DNA from 4 places in the Photobacterium sp. J15 genome. Region 4 is predicted to be linked to each of the others. Evidence: predicted binding sites of a transcription regulator. Region 4 holds the regulator's gene; each other region holds the start of a gene.
The links. Region 4 encodes CRP, which controls carbon source genes, mostly activating them, when cyclic AMP is high. Its sites were predicted from a motif close to TGTGANNNNNNTCACA; they were not measured.
Positions count from the first base shown of each region.

Region 1: the regulator CRP is predicted to act here: its motif matches at 1,911-1,926, upstream of dinG (ATP-dependent DNA helicase DinG).
Region 2: the regulator CRP is predicted to act here: its motif matches at 2,593-2,608, upstream of typA (translational GTPase TypA).
Region 3: the regulator CRP is predicted to act here: its motif matches at 1,657-1,672, upstream of cdd (cytidine deaminase).

Region 1 covers NZ_CAWMUI010000001.1:985,875-990,821, reverse strand. The annotation lists gene AACQ93_RS04875 (YccT family protein) at 1-396, opposite strand, end outside; gene AACQ93_RS04870 (porin) at 492-1,478, opposite strand; gene dinG (ATP-dependent DNA helicase DinG) at 2,018-4,096, shown strand; gene AACQ93_RS04860 (sulfite exporter TauE/SafE family protein) at 4,122-4,895, shown strand; gene priC (primosomal replication protein PriC) at 4,910-4,947, shown strand, end outside.
Region 2 covers NZ_CAWMUI010000001.1:127,743-132,689, forward strand. The annotation lists gene AACQ93_RS00610 (DUF4124 domain-containing protein) at 42-611, opposite strand; gene glnA (glutamate--ammonia ligase) at 737-2,146, opposite strand; gene typA (translational GTPase TypA) at 2,711-4,540, shown strand; gene AACQ93_RS00625 (AAA family ATPase) at 4,631-4,947, shown strand, end outside.
Region 3 covers NZ_CAWMUI010000001.1:1,811,613-1,816,559, reverse strand. The annotation lists gene AACQ93_RS08415 (hypothetical protein) at 1-417, shown strand, start outside; gene AACQ93_RS08410 (CidA/LrgA family protein) at 509-850, shown strand; gene AACQ93_RS08405 (CidB/LrgB family autolysis modulator) at 850-1,527, shown strand; gene cdd (cytidine deaminase) at 1,732-2,619, shown strand; gene AACQ93_RS08395 (DMT family transporter) at 2,750-3,625, shown strand; gene AACQ93_RS08390 (hypothetical protein) at 3,748-4,155, opposite strand; gene purT (formate-dependent phosphoribosylglycinamide formyltransferase) at 4,456-4,947, shown strand, end outside.
Region 4 covers NZ_CAWMUI010000001.1:3,505,292-3,510,238, reverse strand. The annotation lists gene astD (succinylglutamate-semialdehyde dehydrogenase) at 1-673, shown strand, start outside; gene AACQ93_RS15755 (DUF1338 domain-containing protein) at 695-1,510, shown strand; gene AACQ93_RS15750 (hypothetical protein) at 1,585-1,788, opposite strand; gene crp (cAMP-activated global transcriptional regulator CRP) at 2,030-2,662, opposite strand; gene AACQ93_RS15740 (OsmC family protein) at 2,935-3,339, shown strand; gene AACQ93_RS15735 (phosphoribulokinase) at 3,417-4,286, opposite strand; gene AACQ93_RS15730 (YheU family protein) at 4,398-4,616, opposite strand; gene AACQ93_RS15725 (hydrolase) at 4,749-4,947, opposite strand, start outside.

The DNA.
Region 1 (4,947 bases), 2.5 Mb from region 4:
CCCTTGCAGTGCAACGTATTCCAAATCCTGCACTGAACCGTTTTTCAGCTCAAGCTGCCATTGTGGTCCGCGTCTGAAATGCTCTTTGGCCTGAGAGTATGTTGCCAAGCGAGGAAGAGTAATAACTGAGTCCTCTTCTGGCACATTCATTTCAAACAGGTATGGACGGCTGGTGAACATTTTACCTTTAGAGCCGTTCTTCAACTCTCCGTCAAAACGAATGACAACCTGATGTTTACCGGGAGTCAGCTCAATGCTTTCTGTCGGCGACCAGAATGAGGACTCCACTTTCTTACCATCAACAACCAATAACTTAATATCGTCACCGGTTGACAAAGTGGCAGCCTGAAGGCTTAGTGGTAATGTCATCAAACCAGCAATTAGAACTTTTTTCATCTTCATCCCTAATTCATGCTGTAAATACTGCGACATAAAATAACAAAAAAGCCGCCCAAAGGCGGCTTTTTCTTAATTCTCAGATTAAAGCAATCTTAGAATAGAACTTCCATACCAACTACGTAACCGAAGCCAGCATCAGTTTTCTTGTTGTTGTTAAGTACGTCTGTGAATTCTAGGTCAGTGTAACCAACTTCACCGTATACTTTAACATTGCTGTGAAGCTGCTGAGTAACGTTAGCGTAGAAAGAGTTAACGTCATCAGAGCCAGCAGAATCTACATCGTAGAAGTTGTAACCAGCTGCGAAAGTAGTCTTGTCCATAGTGTATGAACCAGCCAGCATGATTACGTCGATGTCAGTCTTAGCTTTCGCTGCTGTTTCGTCTTCGATTTGACCGTAAGAACCAGCAAAGCTCATTGCACCCATAGTGTACTCAGCTTCTAGGTTGAAGCCGTCACGAGAGCTACCAGCACCCTTCATATCTTCTGAAGTGTATAGGTAAACACGTGCATCAAGATCACCGAAGCGAGCACCTAGACGACCATCAATAACCTGACCTTCGTCAGAAGTTTTGTCTTTACCGTCAGAGTTTAGAAGAGCAGAAACGCCAGCGTAGAACTGACCGTTGTCAAATACGTATTTGAAAACCTGGTCACCTTCGGTTGTAACGAAGTCAATTGCTTCACCACCTAGCTCAACATCTTTACCGATACCTGAATCATCAGCAATTAGTAGCTGACGACCAAATGTCATAGTACCGAAGTCACCACCGATACCAACCCATAGTTCGTCGTTCTTAACTTCTTGATCTTCGAACTTGAATGCGATGCCAGCAACAGTGTTTAGCTGATCAGTTACAGCAACTGTAGTGTTCAGAGCTAGGTCACCGTCGTCTAGACGAATTTTACCGTCAGCTTCAGTCAGGCCATTGCCTTCTTCTTCAGCATAACCTTGGTAGTACTGAACTTCAGCTGCTGCTGATAGGTCAACAGTTACACCGTCTGCATCGTATAGGTTGATACCTGCGTTAGCAGTACCTGCTACTGCTAGAACTGATAGTGCAAGAAGAGTCTTTTTCATGATATCCACTGCCTTTTCTTATTTAGACTGGAATTCCTGTTTCCAGAATTCCTTTTCTTTATATCGCCTCTGGTTTTGATTCGTTCTTTACATGAAGAAAGATAAAAAAACCAAAGATGAGTAACTTGTGGGACTCATCCTGACAGAAATTTCATCTTGATGTCAAATAACCTAAAACACACATCAAAAAACCTCAAATGGAATAACTATCAACAACTTACCCCCCTTGCTGAGTGTTTATTGCACACCATTCACCACAAAACCACTAACTGAACGCTTATTTAATAAGCACAAATAACAAGATAAAAAACTACAAAAAGAATAAAAAAACACAAATAACAGAATAAACCCCTATAGAATGACAGTGTATATAGTTAATCCATTGTTTATAAAGAGCTCACCAGTTTTTCTAAAATAGGTTCAATCTTATTTCGTGACCAAAATCCCATTTTGCTCATGAAATTATCCAGAACACGCCGACGCTCACATTTATCGGTTCGTGGTATACTGCCCGCCCCTGTCCCGACAATGTTTCAGTTATGCTACACAGCCAGATAAAACGTGATATCAAACAATGCTATGAGAACCTGGGAAACCAGCTTGACAACTTCATTCCCAGACGAGCACAAAACTATCTTGTGGCAGAAATCGCCAAAACTTTAGCTGGTGAATATCACCCAAAACACCGGATGCTAGTTGCTGAAGCAGGGACTGGAATAGGTAAATCTCTTTCATATCTGTTGGGCGGCATTCCATTTGCTTTGTTCAACAATAAAAAAATCCTGATATCCACCGCCACGGTTGCGCTTCAGGAACAGCTCATCCATAAAGACCTTCCTATGTTCAACCGCATTTTTCCTAAAGAGTTCAGCTTTATTCTGGCTAAAGGAAGGCAGCGCTATTGCTGTAGTCACAAACTGGAAGCCAGCTGTAGTACAGAGGCCGACCAACAGGTTGCACTTTGGGAAGAAAAACCTAAAAAGTCCGATTTAGAACTTTTGAAGCGAATGCTGAAAGCAAAAGAGACACAGAAGTGGGACGGAGATCGTGACAGTTGGCCAACAACGATACCGGACCGAATCTGGCAGCAAATCGTTGCCGACAAACACAGCTGTCATGCCGGTTTGCCAAAGCACCGTAACTGCCCTTTTGCCAAAGCCCGTGAGCATTTGGAAAAAGCTGATGTGATCGTTGCGAACCATGCTCTGCTGATGGCAGATATTGAACTTGGCGGAGGCATTATTCTGCCTGAGCCTGAACAAACCATTTATGTGATTGACGAAGCTCATCACCTGCCTCAGGTTGCCCGTGATTTCTCTGCCGCAGCTGCGAGCTTGATCGGGGCTTCAAACTGGCTTGAAAAGCTGAATCAATCAACAGCCAAAATGGCGGAACTTGCTGACTATAAAAAGTCAGGCCGCTTCCAGACCACACTAAATGAAAACATCGCCCACCTTATCCCGGCGCTGCGGCAAATCGCTAAAAATATCGACCCAAGCCTATTTAATAAGGATGGCATCTATCGTTTTGAGCACGGCGAACTACCGACCTGGCTGACAGAAGAAGCCAAAAGTTGTAAAGAAGCCAGCAAAAAAGCACTGCAATCACTCGGTAAAATCCATGACTTAATTGCAGAACGCCTGAAAGACAATGAAATCATGGCTCGCCTAGGCGAACCTGCTCTGGCTGAATCCGGCTTTTATTTGCAACGTCTGGAGAACCTGGAAAAAGTCTGGGCATTAATGGCTCAACCAAATAAGGATAAAGGTGCTCCGCTTGCGCGCTGGATAGAAAAGAACCCGGATCGGGAAGGCGACTATATTATTGAAGTCTCGCCGCTTGAAGTCGGCTATCGCCTTGATCAGCAACTCTGGAGCCGAGCAGCTGGCTCAGTGCTGGTATCGGCAACCATTAGAGCACTGAACAAATTTGACTACTTCTGTAAGCAAGCAGGGATCTTTGAAACAGACGGAACCCGCTTTCTGGCGCTGGCTTCCCCTTTTGACTACCAAAATAACGCCAGATTAGTTATTCCGGCGATGTCGCTGGAACCGCAGGCAGAAAAATTCACTGACCTGCTGATCAAAACGCTGCCAGAATATCTGGAAGGTGAGAAATCGAGCCTGGTTCTGTTCTCTTCCTACTGGCAGATGAACAAAGTCGCCGAAGAACTCAAACCTTTAGCGAAGAAAAATAAGTGGGAACTACTGGTTCAGGGTGAAGAATCCCGAAATGAAACCCTAAAAAAACATAAAGAAAACTGTAAAAAAGGTAAAACCAGCATTTTATTCGGTACGGGCAGTTTTTCTGAAGGGCTCGACCTGCCGGGAGACTTGCTGACTAACCTTATTATTACAAAAATCCCATTTGCAGTACCGACCTCACCGGTCGAAGAAGCTCATGCCGAATATATTGAAAGCCGTGGCGGCAATCCTTTCCTGCAGATTTCAGTACCGGAAGCCAGTAAAAAGCTGATCCAATCTGCCGGACGCCTGCTGCGAAAAGAACAGGATTCTGGTAGAGTCGTGCTGCTTGACCGCAGGGTGATTAACCGCCGCTACGGCAAGGCATTGCTGGACTCTTTACCGCCATTTAAACGCGTCATCGAATATCCATAAGACTGATCAACCAAGATAACGATTAATGATAGAAATGATTGAACCAGGTGTGATGATCATACTTGGTCTGGTAGCTTTCGCTGCAGGATTTATTGATGCCGTTGCCGGTGGAGGCGGAATGCTGACTGTCCCGGCGCTACTGTCTCTCGGGCTACCGCCACATATCGCACTGGGAACCAATAAATTAGCCGCAACGTTTGCATCATCAACTGCAGCATGGACCTATTACCGGAAGCAACTGTTTTCTCCGGCGTTCTGGCGTGCATCATTCCTGGCCACCCTTTGCGGTGCCATTGGCGGTACTTTAGTTGTAGATCTCATCAGTACCGACTTGCTTGAAAAAGTACTACCTCTAATCATTTTGGCCGTTGCTATTTACACAGTCTGGCACCCGCACCCAAAAGGCAAAGAACACAAGCTCCCGGAAAAATGTCGCCAGCTAACAAAAAAACAGTGGCTGCAGGGAAGCACTCTCGGTTTTTATGATGGCCTCGCCGGCCCCGGAACCGGAGCATTTTGGACCGTTTCAAATATGGCACTCTACCGTCTGGATATCCTTATGGCATCTGGACTGGCAAAAGCCATGAACTTCACCAGTAATATGACTTCCCTCATTACCTTTGCGGTATTGGGACATATTAATTTCGCCCTCGGCCTGACCATGGGCTTATGCTTAATGCTGGGTGCTTACATTGGTGCCCACTCTGCCATTCGGTTCGGTGCCAAATTCATCCGTCCGGTATTTGTGACGGTCGTTATCGTATTAGCCATTAAACTAGCCTGGCAAGCCTGGTTCTGATTTACGGAAACTCTATGCCTGATTTAAAACGCCTGGAAAATATCCTTGACCA
Region 2 (4,947 bases), 3.4 Mb from region 4:
CTGCCTGCTATCGTGAATGAAAAATCGCGCCGGACCGGGGATCACTTGGGTGTTATCGCTGGTGGCTGGCGGTTGAGTATTGATGCCCGGTGCAGGTAGACAGTGATCATATCTGATGATGCAATAACCTTGCCGTGTTTAAGTAACTGAGCTTGAAGGGTATGGCTGCCTCTGTCTATGTTATGAAGCTGCCAGTTGAACTTGGTCTGTGGCCTGCCATAAGGTTTGCCGTCAAGCAGCAGACGGGCATTGTGGCCTTTGGTTAGTTTGCGGTTACTGACTACGGATACATCGATTATCCCTTCATTGTTGCGGACGGTTTGCTCATGAAGAGGCGAAATTAGACTGATGGTCGCAGCTGGCAGAGCCGGTTCTTTGGTTTGCTCTGGCTGGGGATTGGTCGTCTGCGATTTATCTGCGCTTTTAGCCTTGCTATTACTGGGTTCGGGGATGTTGAGATTAATGGTATCTGCACCGGGGCGGGGCTGATCAGAAAAATGCACCACGCCTTTTTCATCTTCCCAGGTGTAGATGGTTGACGCCTGAACCGTTGTTGTCGAAAACAGGCTGGTAAGGAGAAAGGTTAGGATGAACAGGCGAGATGACTTCATGGATATGGTCTTGGCTGGTTACAGGTAGGAGTTAAAGTTATCTGCCTGAAGCCGGACGGCAAGAGCAAAAAGGCCTGCTTGTGAAGCAGGCCTTAATCTTAATGGTTAACTTATTTATCAGTTACTTACACTGAATAGTAAAGTTCGAACTCAAGTGGGTGCGTAGTCATGTTGATCTTCTCGACATCCTGAGATTTCAGTTCGATGTAAGAGTCGATGAAATCATCAGAGAATACGCCGCCAGCTGTCAGGAACTCACGGTCTTCGTTCAGAGACTGTAGTGCGCCCTGTAGTGATTCAGCAACAGTCGGGATTTCCGCTGCTTCTTCTGCTGGCAGGTCGTACAGGTCTTTATCCATTGCTTCGCCCGGGTGGATCTTGTTTTGGATACCGTCAAGACCAGCCATCAGCATGGCTGCAAACGCCAGGTATGGGTTTGCTGTTGGGTCCGGGAAGCGAACTTCGATACGGCGTGCTTTAGGGCTTGGTACCACTGGGATACGGATTGACGCTGAACGGTTACGGGCAGAGTAAGCCAGCATAACCGGTGCTTCGAAACCAGGAACCAGACGCTTGTATGAGTTTGTTGAAGCGTTGGCAAAGGCGTTGATAGCACGAGCGTGCTTGATGATACCGCCGATGTAGTAAAGCGCTGTTTCAGACAGACCGCCGTACTTGTCGCCTGCGAACAGGTTCTTACCGTCTTTCGCCAGTGACTGGTGAACGTGCATACCAGAGCCGTTGTCGCCAACCAGTGGTTTAGGCATAAAGGTTGCTGTCTTGCCGAAAGCGTGAGCTACGTTGTGAACCACATACTTGTAGATCTGGATTTCGTCAGCTTTCGCTGTCAGGGTATTGAAACGGGTCGCGATTTCGTTCTGGCCTGCTGTCGCCACTTCGTGGTGGTGTGCTTCAACAACCAGACCCATTTCTTCCATAACCAGACACATAGCAGAACGGATGTCCTGTGATGAGTCAACCGGTGCTACCGGGAAGTAACCGCCTTTCACGCCTGGACGGTGGCCTTTGTTACCGCCTTCAAAGTCGCTGCCTGTGTTCCATGCCGCTTCCACGTCATCAATCTTGAAGAAAGAACCTGACATATCAGTTGCGAACTTCACATCGTCAAACAGGAAGAACTCTGGCTCTGGGCCGATAAGTACTGTGTCGGCAATACCAATTGCACGCATGTGATCTTCAGCACGCTTAGCAATAGAGCGTGGGTCACGGTCGTAACCTTGCATAGTAGAAGGTTCCAGGATGTCACAGCGGAGATTCAGCGTGGCATCTTCGGTGAACGGGTCAAGTACTGCGCTTGCAGCATCCGGCATCATTACCATGTCTGACTCGTTGATACCTTTCCAGCCAGCAACCGAAGAGCCGTCGAACATCTTACCTTCTTCAAAGAAGTCGGCATCGATTTGGTGGGCTGGGATAGAGATGTGCTGTTCTTTACCTTTGGTGTCGGTAAAGCGTAGGTCTACAAACTTAACTTCGTTTTCCTGGATCAGCGCTAGTACGTTTTCTACTGACATCTTGAGTAACCTCCGGTGTTAGGTTGGGCAACTGGCCGCAAAAAATATTTCGAACGGGGTTGTCGTTCATCTGAAATAGTCTTTGCTAAAACCGTGCCAACTGTAAAAAGCTGCTAAATCGCCCAAAAATGGGGATTGGCAGGCTAAATCATTCCTTTTCCTGCACCGTTTTGGTGAATTGCTGCACTGTTGTGGTGCAAAGTAATGCATCTTCACCTTATTGGTGCGCTTTTACTATTAGCCCGGGCCAGCATAATGTCAATCCGTCGATGCATTATTATCCGCCAGCTATATTAGGCTGAAGGTAATTCAGAGCTGGAAGGTTTTACTTCTGAGCTGGTGGATTATTGCGGATAAAAACAGGAAGAATTGAAGCGGGAAACAGGGGCGGGAGTTGCCAAAAATGTCCCTGTTTTCACTGGTTGACGCTGAGTATGAAAAAAGCTGGTGATATAAATCACATATTTCGTGGGTTTTGACGTAAAATCTGTTAGATTATGAGCCGTTTTTTTAACCAAGTAGCTGCCATCCGGTCGCTGCATGTTCTGAGTGAATGTAAAACACATGTCAAATCCACAGATCGATAAACTAAGAAATATCGCAATCATTGCGCACGTTGACCACGGTAAAACCACCCTGGTTGACAAACTGCTTCAGCAGTCTGGCACGTTAGAGTCTCGCGGTGAAGTTGAAGAACGCGTAATGGATTCCAACGACATCGAAAAAGAGCGTGGTATTACCATTCTTGCGAAGAACACAGCGATTAACTGGAATGATTACCACATCAACATCGTAGATACTCCGGGACACGCCGATTTCGGTGGTGAAGTTGAGCGTATCATGTCTATGGTTGACTCTGTTCTGCTTATCGTTGATGCCGTTGACGGCCCAATGCCACAGACTCGCTTCGTAACCCAGAAAGCATTCGCTCACGGCCTGAAGCCAATCGTTGTTATCAACAAAATCGACCGTCCTGGCGCACGCCCTGACTGGGTAATGGATCAGGTATTCGATCTGTTCGACAACCTGGGTGCAACTGACGAACAGCTGGACTTCCAGGTAGTTTACGCATCGGCACTGAACGGCTGGGCTACACAGGAAGAAGGCGAAACCGGCGAGAACATGGAACCGCTGTTCCAGGCTATCGTTGATAACGTAGCGGCTCCTGATGTTGACGTTGACGGTTCTCTGCAGATGCAGATTTCTCAGCTTGACTACAGCTCTTACGTAGGTGTTATCGGTGTTGGCCGTGTAACCCGCGGTTCTGTTAAGCCAAACCAGCAGGTAACTGTTGTTGGTGCTGACGGTAAGACCCGTAACGGTAAAGTAGGTACTGTTCTTGGTTACCTTGGTCTTGAGCGTCACGAAGTTGAAGAAGCAACTGCCGGTGACATCATTGCAATTACAGGCCTTGGTGAGCTGAAAATCTCTGACACTATCTGTGACGTGAACGCAGTAGAAGCCCTGCCTGCTCTGTCTGTTGATGAACCAACAGTAACCATGACGTTCCAGGTAAACACTTCTCCGTTTGCAGGTAAAGAAGGTAAGTTCGTAACTTCACGTAACATCCTTGAGCGTCTGCAGAAAGAGTTGGTACACAACGTTGCCCTGCGTGTTGAAGAAACTGAAGATCCGGATAAATTCCGTGTATCAGGTCGTGGTGAACTTCACCTGTCTATCCTGATCGAAAACATGCGTCGTGAAGGTTTTGAGCTTGCAGTATCGCGTCCGGAAGTAATCATCAAAGAAGAAGATGGTCAGCTAATGGAACCGTTCGAAGTGGTAACTATCGACGTGCTAGAAGAGCACCAAGGTGGCATCATGGAGAACATCGGTCTGCGTAAAGGTGAACTGAAAGACATGGCACCAGACGGTAAAGGCCGTGTTCGTATGGACTTCATCATGCCTTCTCGTGGCCTGATTGGTTTCCAAACTGAGTTCATGACCCTGACTTCAGGTTCTGGCCTTCTTTACCATACGTTTGATCACTACGGCCCACACAAAGGTGGTACTATCGGTCAGCGTAACAACGGTGTGCTAATTTCAAACGCAACAGGTAAAGCACTGACTTACGCACTGTTCAACCTGCAGGAGCGTGGCCGTCTGTTCACTGAGCACGCGGACGAAGTTTACGAAGGTCAGATCATCGGTATTCACAACCGTTCTAACGACCTGACAGTAAACTGTCTGAAAGGTAAGCAGCTGACTAACGTTCGTGCTTCTGGTACTGATGAAGCTCAGGTTCTTTCTCCTGCAATTAAGTACACTCTGGAGCAGGCGCTTGAGTTCATCGATGATGACGAGCTGGTAGAAGTTACACCTGAAAACATTCGTATCCGTAAGAAACTGCTTACTGAAAACGATCGTAAACGTGCAAGCCGTACTGCGAAATAATCGCTGACTGCTGAACGTTAATCAATCCCCCCATCGGTGCTACCATGGGGGGATTGTTGTATCTGAAGCATGGAAAACAAGGATTGGGCGATGCAACCCATTATTATTACCGGCGGGCCCGGTGCCGGGAAAACGACTTTAATGAATGCGTTGGGGGAGCAGGGCTTTTTGACATTCCCGGAGGTTTCCCGAACCCTGATCCGGCAGCAATCGCAGTTGGCAGACGGCGTTCTGCCGTGGACAGATTTACCGCGCTTTGCTGAACTGTGTCTGGATATGATGTCACAACAGCGCGACCAGGCTTGTGTCGAGACTCAGCTTGCGTTTGTAGATCGGGCGATTGGTGATATCTGTGCCTATCTGGCTGTCGGTGGCGAGGTGGTGACACCTGATTATCGAGAAGCCGC
Region 3 (4,947 bases), 1.7 Mb from region 4:
CTTACCGTTTATGAATCTCGCTTACTAGAGACCCTCTGCTATTTCGCCGGAGAGGTGATCAGCTATCAATCGCTTTACGATAAAACCTTTACTGTCGCCGAATCTAATGCCGACAGCAGTCATTTCGATCTTAACATCCTGCTGCGATCACTCACCCGTAAGTTGGTCAATGACGGGGATATGGCGATTCCTATTGAGGCTATCGGACATTATGGATTTCGTGTTCCGCTGCCGGAAAAAACCTGTCGTTTGGTTCACAATGACGAAAAACAGCCCAAACTACCCGATCCTCACAATAACGACACCAGTTTCGAACCCCAAAAAGCACAAAGGACCAAAAACAATCTGATTCATAAGGTTTTTGTGGTTCTGCTTGCTGCAGCCGGTATTGCAACGCTGATAATTTCCAACCTTTAACTGTGCAAATTTGAAAACACATTTTGTGGACTAGATCACACTCAATCTATTTTGTATGATGAATGAGTCACTTCATTAGTAATACAGGCTCATGGCATATCTACGTTCTTTTTTGATCATCTTTCTTTGCCTGTTCGCAGGTAAGGCTATTCAGCATTTTTCCGGGCTTGCGATCCCCGGCAGTATTATCGGTATGCTGATTCTTTTCTTCACACTCGCTATCGGGGCTATTCCAGCCAAGTGGGCGAAAGAAGGCTGCCATCTTCTGATCCGTCATATGGCATTGCTGTTCGTGCCTGTTGGCGTCGGCCTGATTAACTATCTTGATTTAATTTCATCCAATACCTTACCTATTCTTCTAAGCACTATCGGCAGCAGCCTGGTTGTATTTATCGTTATCGGCTTAGCTACACACTATAAGGAAAAACAATGATCTGGCTGGTCACCACTCTAGTCGTGTTTTATGTTTCTCGACTGGTTGCTCAACGCTTGCAACACCCTATCATCAACCCTCTTTTAATCTGCCTTGTGGTTATTATTCCTCTGTTGATGTGGCTGCATGTACCTTATGACACTTATTTTGAACAAAACAAATGGTTGAACAGCCTGCTTGAACCGGCCGTTGTCGCCCTGGCCTTCCCGCTTTATGAGCAGCTAACTCAAATCCGTGAGAAGTGGAAGATTATCTTCACTACTTGTCTGGCCGGTAGTGTACTGTCGATGATCACAGGTTCTGCAATCGCACTTTCTCTGGGTGCCGATCCGCAGCTGACTGCGAGTATTTTGCCAAAATCCGTCACTACACCAATTGCGATGGCGGTTTCAGAGCAAATCGGCGGTGTTCCTGCCATTGCTGCAATTATGGTGATTATTGCCGGCCTGTTCGGTGCCGTGCTGGGTTATCCTCTGTTCCGCGCGTTAGGTATTGAGGCTTCAATTGCGAAAGGTCTGACTATCGGTACCGTGTCTCATGCGCTTGGTACGGCAAAGGCCGCAGAAGAAGATCTACAAGAAGGTGCCTTCAGTTCACTGGCATTAGTGATCTGTGGTGTGATTACTTCTATCCTCGCGCCGGTGCTATTTCCTGTAATTTTGCAGGTTTTCAGCTAAATATTTCGAGTTAGCTATGTGTTCGTAATCGAATACAATGTTAACTTATTGATAAATAAGGAGGTGAATTCTAAAATCTGTGTGACGCCACTCTCATTTATGTAATGCATGCAACAACCATTGGCATTATGTGACCTTGATCACACATAGAATTCATCTCTGCGCCTACAATGTTTCTCCATACACAATACGGAGTGACAACTCATGCATACTAAAGTAATGGATGCTTTAGGCGCTTTACCATCTGATCTGGCGACGGCACTTAAGCCTGTAATTGAAGATGCTAACTTTGATGCAACATTGAGCCCTGAGGTTTTCGAGAAACTACTTGCTGAAACACACATGACAGACAGCGAGTTACGTGTTGCTCTTCTTCCTGTTGCTGCAGCTTATTCCGTTGCTCCGATTTCAAATTTCTATGTTGGTGCAATTGTCCGTGGTGAATCGGGTCGTCTGTATTTCGGTGCTAACATGGAATTTGTCGGCGCTTCCCTGTCTCAAACTGTCCACGCAGAACAATCCGCCATCAGCCACGCCTGGGTGAAAGGCGAAACCGGCATTCAAGACATTACCATCAACTACAGCCCTTGCGGTCACTGCCGTCAGTTTATGAACGAGCTGACTACCGCTAAAGAGCTTGTTGTTCAGCTACCTGAGCGCGCAGCTAAACGTCTTCAGGAATACCTGCCTGAATCATTCGGCCCTGCTGACCTGAACATCACTGATGCCCTGCTGACTAAAGTTGACCACGGTCTGAAAACAGAAGCGACCGAAGAGCTGGTTCAGCTTGCATGTAAAGCAGCGAACTCTGCTCACGCTCCTTACACCAAAAACTTCAGTGGTGTAGCCCTGAAAGCAAAAGACGGTAAAACGTTTGTTGGCATGTACGCTGAAAACGCAGCATTCAACCCTAGCCTGCCTCCGCTGCAGGTTGCACTAATCAACATGAACATGGCCGGTTACCCGCATGCTGACATTGTTGAAGCGGCGCTGGTTGAATGTTCAGACAGCACAATCAGCCACCTTGCTGATACTCAGAACACTCTTGAAGCACTGAATCCGGATATCCCGCTGACTTACGTGGCGGCATAACGACCGATGTATCAAGATTGAAGTTAAAAACCGCCTGATGGCGGTTTTTCTTTTTAAATCAGTTTCATCCTTTTCTCGGCAAGAGTATGATGCCGTAAGTTTTTGTCAGTAATTATTTTGTCACTTGAGCATGTCCCATCAACATAACCCGATTCAGGGTGCCAGCTGGATGCTGACCGCAGGCCTTGCCTTTGCGATTGTAAACAGCATGGCGCAATACCTGAGCGTGATGCTGAATCTGCCGTCGACGACGGTTGCATTTTTTCAGTATTTCATCGCACTCGTTGCCATTTTCCCTTGGCTGAAGACCCTTGGTCTTCGTCAGGCACTACAAACCAAACACTTTGGTATGCACTGTCTTCGTGTATTCCTGTCTGTTATCGGTATTCAGCTCTGGCTGTGGGCACTGGCCTATCCGGTGCCAATCTGGCAGGGTATCGCCCTGCTGATGACATCACCGCTGTTTGCAACTATCGGCTCAGGCCTGTTCCTGAAAGAGAAAGTCGGTGCAGCCCGCTGGCTGGCGACTCTTGCCGGTTTTGCGGGAGCCATGATTATTCTGGAACCATGGGCTGACGGTTTTACCTGGGCAACTCTACTGCCTGTTGGTGCCGCTTTCTTCTGGGCCTGTTATTCTCTGATGGTGAAAAAGATGTCGGTGCACGATTCACCGACAACCATGGTTGTGTACCTGCTGCTACTTATTACACCGTTTAACGTGTTCCTGGCGGCACCTGAATTCACTATGCCTGATCAAGGCCTGACCTGGTTGCTGCTGCTTGGAGCAGGTCTTCTGACTGCACTGGCTCAATGGGCAATTGCTAAAGCCTACGCCGTTGCTGATGCGTCTTTCGTTCAGCCTTTCGACCACGCTAAATTGCCGCTTAACGTGCTGGCAGGCTGGGTGGTATTCGGTTGGGTTCCACCGGGACGCCTATGGCTTGGCGCTGCAATTATCATTGCTTCTGTGGCTTTCATTACCCAATGGGAAAACAGAAAGAAGTAACCAAAGTGAAGTAATTCGCTGAATTCATTTTTTGGATTTCAGATCAAAAGAGGCGAGAAACTAATTGTTTCTCGCCTCTTTTTTGTTCTTAACTCTAATCTAAGCCCAAACTTAGAACCGGTTTAGAAACGGTAACGAACTCCAATCGCCCCTTCCAGTTCCAGGTCTACATCTTCTACAACATACAGTGTCGGGCCAACCTCACCATAAAGCTCAACACGGTCCAGAGGTACCTGGAAACCGACGCCGGAACGAACACCTAGTTTGTCGTCTTTATCATCGACGTACTGTGCGCCGACAAAAGTGTACATGCTATCAAGCTCAGGTTTGCTGACTAACTTGCCAAGGTTAAAGGTCTTATCAACAGCAACGCCAAACTCATCAATGCCAAGAGAAAAACGAAGGTCATTCTGTTTGTACTGAATGCCGCTCATAGGGCTGCCAAAAAAGACGCCGATGCTCTGTGAAGCCTGTGCCGTCAAGGAAACACAAAGAGTCAGCGCTAATCCCAATAGTGTTTTTTTCATCATAGTGTTCATGCTCAAAAAAGTGTTATTGCCAAAAGCTACAGCAAAAAAAGTAACCGATAACAGTCAATGACAGTAATTTAACCGCAAAACGCATTCAGCTCGACGGGTCAAAACCAATCATGACATAACTTTGACAAATCCCCCTTTCTAACATAGCGAAACACAAGCGGAAAGCATTTATCTGCTTACAATACTCAGTTGTTTAACTTTAGTCGAAAAACCAAAAAGCAAACGTTTGCGCAAATCTGACAATCCTGTATGATCCGCCGGGTAATCAACACACAAACGTAAGGAAACCCAATGTTAGGTTCAGCTACTCGTCCGGATGCAACCCGTGTTTTGTTACTAGGCTCTGGTGAACTTGGAAAAGAAGTCGCGATAGAGTGCCAACGCTTAGGTCTCGAAGTTATTGCTGTTGATCGCTACGCTAACGCCCCTGCCATGCAGGTCGCCCACCGTAGCCATGTTATTAATATGCTGGATCCTCAGGCTCTGAAAGAAATCATCAGCCTGGAGCAGCCTCACTATGTGGTACCGGAAATCGAAGCCATTGCCACAGATACCCTAGTCGAACTAGAAAAAGATGGCTTGAATGTTGTACCGACTGCCAACGCTACCAAGCTAACAATGAACCGCGAAGGTATCCGTCGCCTGGCTGCAGAAACTTTAGGCATCCCGACCTCTCCGTATGAATTCTCTGACCAATATGATGACTTCGCCGCTTCGGTTGAAAAAATAGGTACACCTTGTGTGGTGAAGCCAATCATGAGCTCATCCGGTAAGGGCCAGAGC
Region 4 (4,947 bases):
TGTCTACACTATTATTCAATCAGCGTTTATCAGTGCCGGTCAGCGCTGTACCTGTGCCCGTCGCCTTTACCTGCCACAAGGTGATGAAGGAGATGCGCTGTTGCAACGGCTGGTAGAAGCAACCGCTGAGCTGAGAATTGACGGTCCGTTTGCCGAGCCGCAGCCGTTTATGGGACCACAGATTTCCGAGGCTGCCGCCGATAACATTATCCTGGCTCAGGACAAGCTGGTGAACCTTGGCGGAAAAATCCTACTGGAAGCTAAACGTGGCCAGGGGGCGATTGTCACCCCGGCGATTGTCGAAGTCAGCCAGGTAGCAGAACTGCCAGATGAAGAGTACTTTGGCCCGTTGTTGCAGGTAGTCCGCTACCGGGATTTAGAACAGGCTGTCACATTGGCAAATGATACCCGTTATGGTCTGTCAGCAGGGTTGGTATCAACGGATGATGATGAATGGCGGTACTTTATTGATCATATCCGTGCCGGTATTGTGAATCGTAACCGCCAGCTGACCGGTGCCAGTGGTGATGCGCCGTTCGGTGGTCCGGGGGCGTCAGGTAACCTGAGGCCGAGTGCGTACTACGCGGCAGATTATTGCGCTTATCCTATGGCATCAATGGAAGGGGAGCAAACCGAGCTGCCGTCACAGCTGTCACCGGGTATTACTTTGTAATAACAGAAGGGGAGCGTCATCATGGAAAGAGTCGAGCAACTGTTTGATGCATTGTGGAAGGATTACACCGAGCGGCTCTGTCCATCGGCCGCACAGGTTCATGATCTGCTCGAAGAAGATGAGCCGCTGCTTAATGACCATATTGCCCTGCGTACCTTCAATCTGCCGCAGGTCGGCTTCGACCGGCTGGCGGCTCCTTTTATTGCTATCGGCTACAAACCTTGTGGGAAATACCATTTTGAAGCCAAGAAGCTCTATGCTGAACACTTTGAGCACCCGAATCCGCTGGCACCAAAAGTGTTTATCAGTGAGTTGATGGTCGGGCAGTTTTCTTCCTTGTTGCAGGAAACGGTTCGCGATTTGGTGAACCAGGTGCCGGAGGCAGCGATGCATGATCCGGCTTTCCTCTATGGTGGCCGCCTGTGGGATTTGGATTTTAAAACCTATGAGCTTTTGTCTGCAGAAAGTGAATATGCTGGCTGGGTGGCAGCTCATGGTTTCGGGGCCAATCATTTTACGGTCAGCATTAACCAGTTGGAGCAGTTCACCGAGGTCCATGAAGTGAACCACCTGCTGCTTCATAACGGTTTTGTGATCAATGAGTCGGGGGGCGAAGTTAAAGGCAGCCCGCAGGATATGCTGGAACAGTCCTCCACCATGGCGGATAAGGTGCCGGTACAATTCCTTGATGGTGTTCATACCATCCCCGGCGGTTTTTATGAGTTTGCCAAGCGTTACCCGATGGAAGACGGTGAACTGTACCAGGGGTTTGTGGCGGCATCGGCCGATAAAATTTTTGAAAGCACCAATAGCCAGCCGCCTTTGGTCGATTACTAATGACAAAGGCAGTTTAGAGAGTATGACAAGCCCCACGGTTACGAGACAGTGGGGCTTTTTTCTGTTTTAAGTAGTTAGTGACCACAGTGGCTGTCGAGTGAAGGACAGTCAAATTCGCCGTTCGTAGTAGTTCGCCGATGCTGCCTGGTGAAGATGGCATGCTGTTCCAGATAGTGACGCTGATCACTGAAACCGGTCAGCTCTACGGTCGGGGGTAGGTTGGCAATAACTGAGGGAATTGTTGAACCCGCGTTGGGGGCAAAGCGCTCGATATCCATATCCTGTGTCCTGTCGTCCCACTCGGTCCTGATGGTCTCCTTCCATCCCGGAACCGGAGCAGGTCATACTTGAAAGATATGCACAATGTAGCATTAATAAAGGGGATCGCAAGAGGTGAGTCAGTGAGCGAGGTAGCAAATTATGCCTGATAAAATTGGAATGATTCCCCGGTGGTATGATCGCAGCAACAAAAAAAGCCGCATCAAGCGGCTTTTTGTCATTCATGTCTGGATGGTTCGCTTAGCGCGTACCGTAGACAACGATAGTTTTACCGTGTGCCGAGATCAGGTTCTGCTCTTCAAGCATCTTCAGGATACGGCCAACCGTTTCACGTGAACAGCCAACAATCTGACCGATTTCCTGACGAGTGATCTTGATCTGCATACCGTCTGGGTGAGTCATTGCATCTGGCTGTTTTGCCAGGTTCAGCAGTGTCTGTGCGATACGACCGGTTACATCCAGGAATGCAAGGTCGCCAACTTTCTGGCTGGTTACCTGCAGGCGGCTCGCCATCTGAGCTGATAGACGCATCAGGATGTCAGGGTTAACCTGAATCAGCTGGCGGAATTTCTTGAATGAGATTTCTGCTACTTCACAAGGTGTTTTGGCACGAACCCAAGCGGTACGTTCCTGACCTTCTTCAAACAGACCAAGCTCACCGATGAAGTCACCTTGGTTTAGGTAAGACAGGATCATCTCCTTGCCTTCTTCATCCTTGATCAATACGGCAACAGAACCTTTGACGATGTAGTAGAGAGTTTCAGCTTTCTCACCTGCGTGGATCAAAGTGCTCTTTGAAGGGTACTTGTGAATGTGGCAATGGGAAAGAAACCACTCTAGAGTTGGATCTGTTTGAGGTTTACCTGGAACCATATTACTAACTTCCTCTGCGTTTGTTGCCCAACAACGACATCCCTAAAAATTGAAGCTGGGCCTAACAATAAAATTGTTTGCCTTTAGGATATTCAGTCAGCCGCTGGGCTGCAAGCTCACTTGAATAATTAGTTTCAGAGTTTATCTTTTTTCGGCCTGTATTTCTTGATATTGATCTATCTGAAAAGGCCATTTTGTAGTCATAAGTGTGCACATGATCACAACTGTGTAATCATGTGCCAAAACCGCCTGATTTTAGTAAGGAGAAAGTCATGCAATCGAGAGTGAAATGGGTCGAGGAAATGACCTTTTTGGGGCAGTCAAATTCAGGACATAGCATCGTAATGGATGGCAATGGTGGTGAAAAAGCACCAAGTCCGATGGAAATGGTTTTGATGGCTGCCGGTGGTTGCAGCTCTGTGGATGTGGTCGACGGCCTGAAGTCTGCCGGACAGAAAATTACCGCCTGTGAAGCACAAATTTCTTCCGTCCGCCGCGAACAGGCACCGCGCCTGTTTACCTCCGCAAACCTGCACTTTGTGGTGACCGGACATGATCTGGATGAAGCGGTCGTTGCCAAAACTGTTGCTGACTCACTGCAGAAATACTGTTCAGTGTGCCTGATGCTGGGTGAAGGGGTTGAGATGACCCATTCTTATGAGGTTATTAAGGCGTAACTGATTGATCTTCAATCTTTTAACGAGTAACGAGATACTCTTTTCTCGTTACTCGATATAGATAATTGCCTTTTGAGTCAGCTTATTTTACCGGTATCAATCAGTTGCTGGATCAGCGGTCGCATGATCAGCTCCATTGCAAAGCTCATTTTGCCGCCCGGCACTACCAGGGTGTTATGGCGAGACATGAAAGAGCCCTGGATCATCGCCAGCAGGTAGGGAAAGTCGACGTTCTTGATACCGCGGAAGCGGATCACCACAAAACTTTCATCCAGGCTCGGAATGGCCTTGGCGGTGAACGGGTTGGAGGTATCGACGGTCGGTACCCGCTGGAAGTTAATATGGGTACGTGAAAACTGCGGTGTAATATAGTTGATGTAATCGTCCATTGAGCGAACGATGGATCCCATTACCGCTTCACGGGAATGGCCGCGATCCCGGGTATCCCGGACGATCTTCTGGATCCACTCCAGGTTGACGATTGGCACCATGCCGATCAGCAGATCGACGTGTTGGGCGACGTTGATATCTCCGTCCACCACACCGCCATGTAATCCTTCATAAAACAGTACGTTGGTATTCTCCGGCAGATCCTGCCACGGGGTAAAGGTGCCCGGCATCTGATTATAAGGCACGGCTTCGTCGAAAGTGTGCAGGTAACGGCGAAATTTACCGCTGCCGTCATCACCGTACTGGCGGAAGAAAGTCTCGAGTTGGGCAAAATCATTGGCTTGAGGGCCAAAATAGCTGATATGCCGTCCTTGATCTTTAGCTTTGCGGATCTCAACATCCATCTCCGGCCGGGTATAGCGGTGGAAACTGTCACCTTCCAGCCAGGCGGCGTTGATGCCCATCATATTGAACATTTTGCGGAAAGCTTCAGAGGTGGTGGAGGTGCCGGCTCCTGAAGACCCTGTTACTGCAATAATCGGATGTTTTGCAGACATGACAAACCCTGTCGTTAACATTAATCCTCAGAGTTATTAACAGGCTGTTAAGGAAAGGTCAAGCGGAACCGGACACGGATAGCGAAAATGATACAGTGGATAAAAAGTGGATTAACCGCTGAATTCGTGGCGCAGCTTGATATCGATCGATTCATGCAGCTCAGAAAAAACCACCACCGCTTCGCCGGAAGCCAGTTGCTGGCGAACATGGCGTACTTTATCGGACAGGCTCATTTCATTCTCACCGTAATCGGTGCCTTCGCGAAGCACAAAATACTCAATGAGGTTATCCAGGGTTTCCGGATCAATCTCTTGCCAGGGAATAATCATTACAGGGCTCTAATCGTTGACTGCTGATAGGATGATTATATTGGCAATTTCGTTAATTGTTTAGGAGAACTGTAGCCCCAGTCCTCCACAGTTTATTGGTGTTGGATTTAATCTTCTAAATTCGAAATTTAATTAGCTTCCCGCTTTTTTAAGAAACCACTCCGGTACTGTTTTTTCCAGCCACAGCTCCGGGTTTCGCCAACTGCCGGTGACAAAGCCGACATGGCCGCCGTTATCGCTAAGGTGGTAGTCGATGTTATCAGGCAGCGGTTCGGTCGGGATCACTGCCTCGGTCATAAACGGGTCGTCAGCGGCATGGATGATACGCAGT